Regions from separate parts of the Polaromonas sp. P4_H1 genome, predicted to be linked through region 1. Evidence: predicted binding sites of a transcription regulator. Region 1 holds the regulator's gene; the other holds the start of a gene.
What was found. The regulator sigma-54, encoded in region 1, starts transcription at its own class of promoters, with help from an activator protein. The targets are predictions, from matches to a motif close to TGGCANGNAANCTGCTTT.
Positions count from the first base shown of each region.

Region 2: the regulator sigma-54 is predicted to act here: its motif matches at 3,099-3,116, upstream of glnT (type III glutamate--ammonia ligase).

Region 1 covers NZ_JBFUKG010000001.1:49,267-53,548, reverse strand. The annotation lists gene AC1DS5_RS00260 (thiol:disulfide interchange protein DsbA/DsbL) at 1-377, shown strand, start outside; gene lptA (lipopolysaccharide transport periplasmic protein LptA) at 540-1,151, shown strand; gene lptB (LPS export ABC transporter ATP-binding protein) at 1,166-2,002, shown strand; gene AC1DS5_RS00245 (RNA polymerase factor sigma-54) at 2,144-3,694, shown strand; gene AC1DS5_RS00240 (THUMP domain-containing class I SAM-dependent RNA methyltransferase) at 3,833-4,282, shown strand, end outside.
Region 2 covers NZ_JBFUKG010000008.1:204,570-208,851, forward strand. The annotation lists gene AC1DS5_RS12630 (FMN-binding glutamate synthase family protein) at 1-16, opposite strand, end outside; gene AC1DS5_RS12635 (protein glxC) at 18-704, opposite strand; gene AC1DS5_RS12640 (class II glutamine amidotransferase domain-containing protein) at 692-1,600, opposite strand; gene glnT (type III glutamate--ammonia ligase) at 1,613-3,007, opposite strand; gene AC1DS5_RS12650 (helix-turn-helix domain-containing protein) at 3,169-3,771, shown strand; gene AC1DS5_RS12655 (electron transfer flavoprotein-ubiquinone oxidoreductase) at 3,834-4,282, opposite strand, start outside.

The DNA.
Region 1 (4,282 bases):
CCTTTCGTCCCGATTTTGAGCCGCAGCAGCGTCTTTTTTATGTGCTGGAAGCCATGGACAAGCTCAATGAGCTGCACAAAAAGGTGTTCAATGCGATCCATATCGAGCGTCAGGCGCTGAACACGGCGGATCAGGTGGCGGCCTGGGCGGAGAAGCAGGGCCTGAACAAGGCCAAGTTTGTCGAGCTGTACAACTCGTTTTCCGTCAGCACCAAGGCGCGCAAGGCCACCCAGTTGCAGGACACCTACGCGGTCGACGGCGTGCCGGCCCTGGGCGTCGGCGGGCGTTACTACACGTCTGGCCAGCTGGCCCAGAACATGGACAGGGCCCTGCAGGTCACCGATTACCTGATCGCGCAATCGCGCAAGGCCAAATAAGCGCGCGGCAAGTCGGCAAGTCACACGCCGGCGCCCGGCGTTGGCCCGAAAACCCGCCCACCCGTGGCGGGTTTTTTTATGGGCCCAATTTGGCCCTGGCCGCCATTCCCGGAGCTGGCATGGCTACAATCACTCAAAACAAGCAGCAAGATTCGTGCCTTTATGAAACACCCCATTTTTCCCTTGATCGTGCTGGCCGCACTGGCGGCCGGGGCCGTGTTTCCCGCCGCGGCCGAGCGGGCTGACCGCGACAAGCCGATGAATGCGGAGGCCGATGCCCTGCGTTACGACGACCTGAAACAAACCAGCGTGTTCACCGGCAATGTGGTGATCACCAAGGGCACCACCATTGTCCGGGGCGAACGGGTGGATGTCAGCCAGGATCCCCAGGGCTACCAGCAGGCCCTGGCCGTGGCGGCGCCGGGCAAGCTGGCCTTTTACCGGAAAAAGCGCGATGGCGTGGACGAGTACATCGAAGGGGAAGGCGAGCGGATCGAATACGACAGCCGTGCCGACACCGTCAAATTCATCAAGCAGGCCGTGGTGCGGCGCTACAACGGCGCGACCCTGGTCGATGAAACGACCGGCTCCCTGATTGTTTATGACAACAACACCGATGTGTTCACTGTGGATGGGGGCGCGCAAAACCGCACGGCCACCAATCCCACGGGGCGGATTCGCGCCATGCTGTCGCCGCGCGGCGCCGCATCGGCACCGCAGCCGCCGGCCGGACCCGCGCTCCGTTTGCGTCCCGGCACCACGCTGGGGCCATGACGGAAAGCCGAAAAATGGACAGAACGGACAATCAACCCGTGGATGCGGTGACTGACACATCGTCGGTCAATACCCCGGCAGCCAATACTCCGGCGGCCAGCACCGCACCGCCGAGCCGTCTGGTGGCCCAGGGGCTGCAGAAATCCTATGGCAGCCGCAAGGTGGTGCAGGATGTCTCGCTGTCCGTGCAAAAAGGCGAGGTGGTGGGCCTGCTGGGCCCCAATGGCGCGGGAAAAACCACGTCGTTCTACATGATCGTGGGGCTGGTGCGTGCCGATGCGGGCGAGATCTCCATCGACGGCCAGTCGGTCGAGCACATGCCGATTCACCTGCGCGCCCGCCTCGGGTTGAGCTACCTGCCGCAGGAAGCGTCGATTTTCCGCAAGCTCACCGTGGAAGAAAATGTGCGCGCCGTGCTGGAACTGCAGCTGGACGCCAGCGGCAAGCCGCTGGGCCGCGCAGACCTTGAAAAGCGGCTCGAAGCGCTGCTGCAGGATTTGCGGGTCGATCATCTGCGTGACTCGCCGGCGCCGGCGCTGTCAGGGGGCGAGCGCCGCCGCGTCGAGATTGCGCGCGCCCTGGCGACGCAGCCGCGGTTCATCCTGCTCGACGAGCCTTTTGCCGGCATTGACCCGATCGCCGTGATCGAAATCCAGCGCATCATCGGTTTCCTGAAGTCGCGCGGCATTGGCGTGCTGATCACCGACCACAATGTCCGCGAAACGCTGGGCATTTGCGACCATGCCTACATCATCAGTGACGGCCACGTGCTGGCGACCGGCACCCCTTCCGAGATTGTGAACAATGCCGATGTACGCCGCGTTTATCTCGGTGAACACTTCAGAATGTGATGGCTCCCCCCCGTTGTCGCTCACTGCGTGTAGCTCCCTCCCCCCTGCAGGGGGCGGCGCCTGCGCCCCGGCAAAGCCGGTTGCGCGGCCCCCGCTTGGTTAATACATCCCAACTCGCTTTGTCGTGCGCTTAGGGATGTCATGAAACAAGGCCTTTCCCTCAGGGTCTCGCAGCACCTGGCGCTGACGCCGCAACTGCAGCAGTCGATCCGCCTGCTGCAGCTGTCCACCCTTGAGCTGAGCCAGGAAGTCGAGCAGATGCTCGATGAAAATCCGTTCCTGGAAGTGTCGGAAGAAGCCGCACCGCGCGAGGAATTTGGCCTGGAGAATGCCGACACACCGGTCAGCCAGGATAGCCGGGAATTTGAGTTTGCTGGTGATTCAATAGCAGGAAGCCCTGATGAATCAAAAGCTGCAAGCCAAAATGATGTAGATACAGGGCCCGAGGTCAGTTCCGAGGCCAAGCTGGAGGAAAGCTGGGAGGGCGACGGCTCGGTGGAGTCCTCGCCTGACGACAGCGAATGGGGCGGCGACGCGCCGGCCCGCAAAAACAATAATGCGGACGACAGCGAGGCCGAGGCTTCCGACCTGGCCCGCAGCCATGAGTCGCTGCAGGACCATTTGCACCGCCAGTCGCTCAGCCTGCGCCTGTCGGAGGAAGACCAGGCGGCGTTGCATTTCCTGATCGAGTCGCTCAATGACGACGGCTACCTCGAAGACAGTCTCGCGTCACTGGCCGCCGGTCTGGCGGGCGACGACCTTGAGCAGGCGGAAGAGCTGGAACAGCACTTTGCCATGGCCCTGAAGCTGCTGCAGCACATGGAGCCCGCCGGCGTCGGTGCCCGCAACCTGGCCGAGTGTCTCGGCCTGCAACTGCTCGACTGCAAGGACTGCGACGAGACCCGCGCAGCGATCGCCATGTGCAAGCAGCCCATGGAGCTGCTGGCCAAGCGGGATATGAAGCGCCTGTCCTACCTGTGCGGATTTCCGGAAAGCGTGATCCGGGGCGCCATCGCCGTGATCGGCCGGCTGGATCCCAAGCCCGGGCGGCGGTTTGTCAACGTCGAGCGCAACCTCATCGTGCCCGACGTGATCGTCGTCAAGTCGGGCCGCGGCTTCAAGGTCTCCCTCAACAGCGAGGTCATGCCCCGCCTGCGCGTGCACGACATCTATGCCAATGCGCTGAAGCAGCACAAGGGCCAGAACGGGCAGGCCTTGCAGCAGCGCTTGCAGGAGGCACGCTGGTTCATCAAAAACATCCAGCAGCGCTTTGACACCATCCTGCGCGTGAGCAGTGCGATTGTGGAGCGGCAAAAGAATTTCTTCACCCACGGCGAGCTGGCCATGCGTCCGCTGGTGCTGCGCGAAATTGCCGACGAACTGGGCCTGCACGAGTCCACCATCTCGCGCGTCACCACGGCCAAGTACATGAGCACGCCGTTCGGCACCTTCGAGCTCAAGTACTTTTTTGGCTCGGCGCTGGGCACCGAGACCGGTGGCAACGCGTCCAGCACGGCGGTGCGCGCCCTCATCAAGCAGTTTGTCTCGTCCGAGAGCCTGAAAAAGCCGCTCAGCGACAACCAGATTTCCGAAATGCTCAAGGAGCAGGGCATTGAATGCGCGCGCCGCACCGTGGCCAAGTACCGCGAGGCTTTGCGCATCGCGCCTGCCAACCTGCGAAAGTCGCTTTGAAAGTAGCCCCCACGGTCGCCCACTGCGTGTGGCTCCCTGCCCCCCGAGGGGGCCGCTGCGCCTGCGGCCCGGCAAAGCCGGTTCCGCGGCCCCTGCTTGAAAAAGAACCGTCACCCAGCCAGCCGTGAGTCTTCATTCATGAACCAACTTCAACTCTTTTTACCCTGCGCCGCCGGCGTCGAGGCCTTGCTGGCCAGCGAGGTCAAACGCATCACCGGCATCGAAGGCAAGGCCTGGCGCGCCGGCGTGCAGTTGCAGGGCTCCTGGCGTGATGCCCTGCAACTCAACCTGCACAGCCGCCTGGCCCAGCGGGTGCTGATCGAGCTGCAGCACAACCAGTACCGCAGCGAGCAGGACCTCTACAACGCGGCAGCCAGCGTTGCGTGGGAAATCTGGTTCACGCCCAAGCAGACCTTCAAGGTCGAGATCACCGCGCAGCACAGCCCGCTGACCAGCCTGAACTTTGCGGCGCTCAAGGTCAAGGACGCCATTGCCGACCGCTTCCGTGCCAAGTACGAGGTGCGCCCCGATGTGGACACGCGTTGGCCCGACGTACGCGTGTATGTGCACCTGACGACCGACACGGCG
Region 2 (4,282 bases), on a different contig from region 1:
AAATGGGTGCGTTCATGTCAGTAGGCTCCTGCGTTGTCAACATGGAAGTTGTAGAGAGTGCGGGCAGACCCGAAAAGCCTGAAGGCGCCGGTGTCCACGTCGGTATGGCCGGCCTTGGCCAGCAGGTCGGCCAGGATGCTGCGCTCGGCCTCGCCCATGGTTTTTTGCTCGCAGTCGGAGCCCAAGCTCTTGACCTTCCCGCGCACGAAGATGCGGGCTTCGTAGAGCGAGTCGCCCAGCGCTTCGCCGGCGTCGCCGAGCACCACCAGGTTGCCGGCTTGCGCCATAAAGGCCGAGAAGCTGCCTACCGAGCCGCCCACCACCACATCCGCGCCCTTGAGCGAGATCGCGCAGCGCAGGCCGGCATCACCGTCGATGACCAGCAGCCCGCCCTGGGCCGTGGCACCGGCGGCGTTGGAGGCGAAGCCCTTGACGTGGACCTTGCCGCTCATCATGTTCTCGGCCACGCCGGTGCCGGCGCTGCCGTTGATGATGACGTTGGCGATCTGGTTCATGCCAGCGGCGTAGTAGCCGGCATGGCCTTCCACCGTGATGCTGACGTCGGCATTCATGCCGGCTGCAATCGCATGGGCGCCGTTGGGGTTGTCGATCTGCACCGACAGGCCGGGCTTGGCCTGCTTGTGCAGGAACTGGTTCACCTCACGCAGCGGCGTGGCTGCGAGGTCGAATTTCATGCTTTCCATACGTACATCTCCTCCGGGGCGGGTTCAAAGACATGGGCGTGCTTGACGCCGGGCAGGTGGGCCAGCGAGCGGAACTCGGATGCGATGGCCACGTAGTCATCGGTCTCGGCCACCACCGCCGGCTTGCAGGCGAAGGGGTCGCGGATCAGCGCGAGTTCGTTGGGCGTGCCCATCAGGAAGGTGTAGAAGCCGTCGAGCACTTCGAAGCCCTTTTGCAGCGCGTCCTTCAGGCTGTCGCCCTCGCGCAGGCGCCACTCCAGAAAGCGGGTCGCCGCTTCGGTGTCGTTGTCGGTGTCGAACTGGATGCCGTAAGGCGCCAGCATGCGGCGGATGCCGTTGGGGTTGGACAGCGAGCCGTTGTGCACCAGGCAGAAGTCCTCGCCGGCGGTGAACGGATGAGCGCGGTCGGCCGTTACAGCGGACTCGGTCGCCATGCGGGTGTGGCCGACGAGGTGGCTGCCCTTGAAGTCGGCGAAGCGGTAGCGCGCCGCGACTTCGGCGGGCGTGCCGATGTCCTTGTAGAGGTCGATGCTCTGGCCTGCGGAGAACACCTGCAGCAGCGGCTGGTAGCCGTGCAGCCAGGCCTTGACCGTGTCGGGCGAACCGTCGAAGGCGATGATGCCGTGGTTGCCCTTGGCCTCGACCGAGGCGTTCACGCCGAACGCGCCGTTCAGCGCGGCGACGAGGGCCTGCCAGTCGTACGTAGCACCACCCTTGACCAGGCCGGAGAACACGCTGACCTTGCGGCGGCCATCGGCCAGCGGCGGCGTGAAGACGGCCAGGCCGGCCGAGTCGGGGCCGCGCTCGGTCATGCCGATCATCATGGGCACCATGAGTTCGCCGAGCTGCTCACGCAGCGCCGGCGTTTTCACCAAAAGTCCAACTATTCCGCACATGGCGTTTCCCTTTCAAAAGAATTCGAGGTATTGCTTGATTTCCCAATCGGAGACGTGACGCTGATACTCCAGCCACTCCATCCGCTTGAGCTTGAGGAATTCCTGGGCGACCGGGCCCAGCGCATCGCAGACCAGCGTGTCAGCTTCCAGGGCGTCGAGTGCCAGGCCGAGGTTCTGCGGCAGCAGGCCGATGCCCGCCTCGCTGAGTTCGCTTTCGCTCCACTCGTAGAGGTTGGTGTTGCGCGGCACGCCCGGGTCCAGCTTGCGGTCCACGCCGTCGAGGCCCGCGGCGATGACGGCCGCGGTGGCCAGGTAGGGATTGGCCGCACCGTCCGGCAGGCGCAGCTCCAGCCGGCCCTTGGGGATGCGGATCATGCTGGAGCGGTTGTTGTCGCCGTAGGTGATGTAGGCGGGTGCCCAGGTCGCGCCGGTGAGCGAGCGACCAACCACCAGGCGCTTGTAGGAGTTGACGGTGGGCGCGCACAGCGCGGTGAGCGCCGGTGCATGCGCCAGCAGGCCGCCGAGAAAGTGATAAGCCAGCTCGGAGAGTTCGAGGCCGCGTGCATCGCTCTTATCGCAAAACAGGTTGCTCTTGCCGTCGCCGATGGACATGTGCATGTGCATGCCGTTGCCGGGACGGTTGGCAAACGGCTTGGGCATGAAGGAGCACAGCAGGCCCATGTCGTTGGCGATCTCCGACGCCGCCATTTTGAAGAAGACGAAATGGTCGGCCGAGGTCAGGCAGTCGGTGAAGGTGTAGTTCAGCTCGAACTGGCCGTTGGCATCCTCATGGTCGATCTGGTAGACGTCCATGCCCACGGCGCGCAAGTCGTTGGACAGGCGCTCCAGGAAGGCACGCGTGCGCGACAAGCCCTTGTAGTCATAGCAGGGCTTGGCCAGCGTGTCGCTGGGATCGCACGGTGCGAGCGCACCCTTGTCGTCGCGGCGCAGCAGCGAGAACTCGGGCTCCAGGCCGGTGAAGAGCGTGTAGCCGCGTTCCGTCAGTCGCTCGATCTGGCCGCGCAGCACCACGCGGCTGTCGAAGGCCCAAGGCTCGTTCTCGACATGGCCTTCGCAAACCATGCGTGCCAGACCCGGTTGCCAAGGCACCAGCGACAGGGTGGAGAGGTCGCCCTTGGCCATGAAGTCGGGGCCGTGCGGCTCGATGCCGACGCCGGAGATGGCGAAACCGGCGAAGCCCGCGCCCTCTTTCATGATGGAAGGCAAATGCGCTACCGGTACCGACTTGGCCTTGGCCACGCCGTGGATGTCTACGAACTGGGCCAGCACGTAGCTGACGCCCTGCTCAAGCAAATAGGCCTGCGCCGCCTCGACCGTGTCGAAGCGTGGCGAGGGGACCAGCGTACCGGCCGGCGCGGCCAGGCGGGAGGTGGGATCTGACTTCATGGAACAAGCTCCTTGGGTCTTAACAAAATAGTGCAACGCACTACGGGGAACGACTTGCTCCATGGTTGAAGCTTATCGCATTAATTCCTGTGATGCAACATTTATGCCTACTGCGAACTATTTTTTTGGTGCATTAAACTTGCTCAAAAGCACTGCCCACCATGACCACTCCCGTTGAAATCCAGCCCCCCTCCCTCGAAGAATCCGTCGGCGCGGCCATCCGCCAGCTGCGCCTGCGCGACGGTCTGACCATCGCCCAGATCGCTGAACAGGCCGGCCTTAGCAGGGGAATGCTCTCGAAGATAGAGACCGGCAGCACCATGGCTGGCATGGACACACTGGCTCGCATTGCACGCGCGCTTGGCGTGTCCATGTCCATGTTGTTCAGCAAGTACGACGCAACTGCTGCAACCGCGCAGCACGTCAAAAGTGGTGCAGGCATGGAAGTGGTGCGTCGGGGCACCAAAGACGGGCACACCTACCACCTTCTGGCATACGACCAAGGGCCCGTCAAACTCTTCGAGCCCTTTCTCATCACCATCGACGACGACAGCCAGCGCTACCCGACCTTCCAGCATCCCGGCACGGAATTCCTGTACATGCTCGAAGGTGTGATCGAGTACCGCTGTGGCCAGCAGACCTATGTGCTGCAGCCGGGCGACTCGCTGAGTTTTCAGGGCGACGTGCCGCACGGGCCGGAGAACCTGACGCAATGCCCGATCAAGTTCCTTTCCATCATCATTTATCCGCGCAACCCGGAATGAAAAAGAGGCCATCAAGCTGGCCTCTTTTATTTAACGCACAAAACGCCTACGCGCCAGACGCTTCACATGCCCGCGTAGTTCGGCCCGCCGCCACCTTCGGGCGTGACCCAAACGATGTTCTGCGTCGGGTCCTTGATGTCGCAGGTCTTGCAGTGCACGCAGTTCTGCGCGTTGATCTGCAGGCGGTCGGTGTTGTCGGCGTTCTTCACGAACTCGTAGACGCCCGCCGGGCAGTAGCGGCTCTCGGGGCCGGCGTATTTCGCCAGGTTGATGGTCACCGGCACGCTCGCATCCTTGAGCGTCAGGTGCGCGGGCTGGTGCTCTTCGTGGTTGGTGTTGGAGACGAACACCGAGCTCAGGCGGTCGAAGGTGAGCCTGTTGTCCGGCTTGGGATAGGCGATGGACTTGCACTCGGCCGCGGGCTTGAGGCGCGCGTGGTCGGGCTCGGTTCGGTGGATAGACCAGGGAGGGCTCTTGATGCCCAGCTTGGGCAGCAGCCACTGCTCGATGC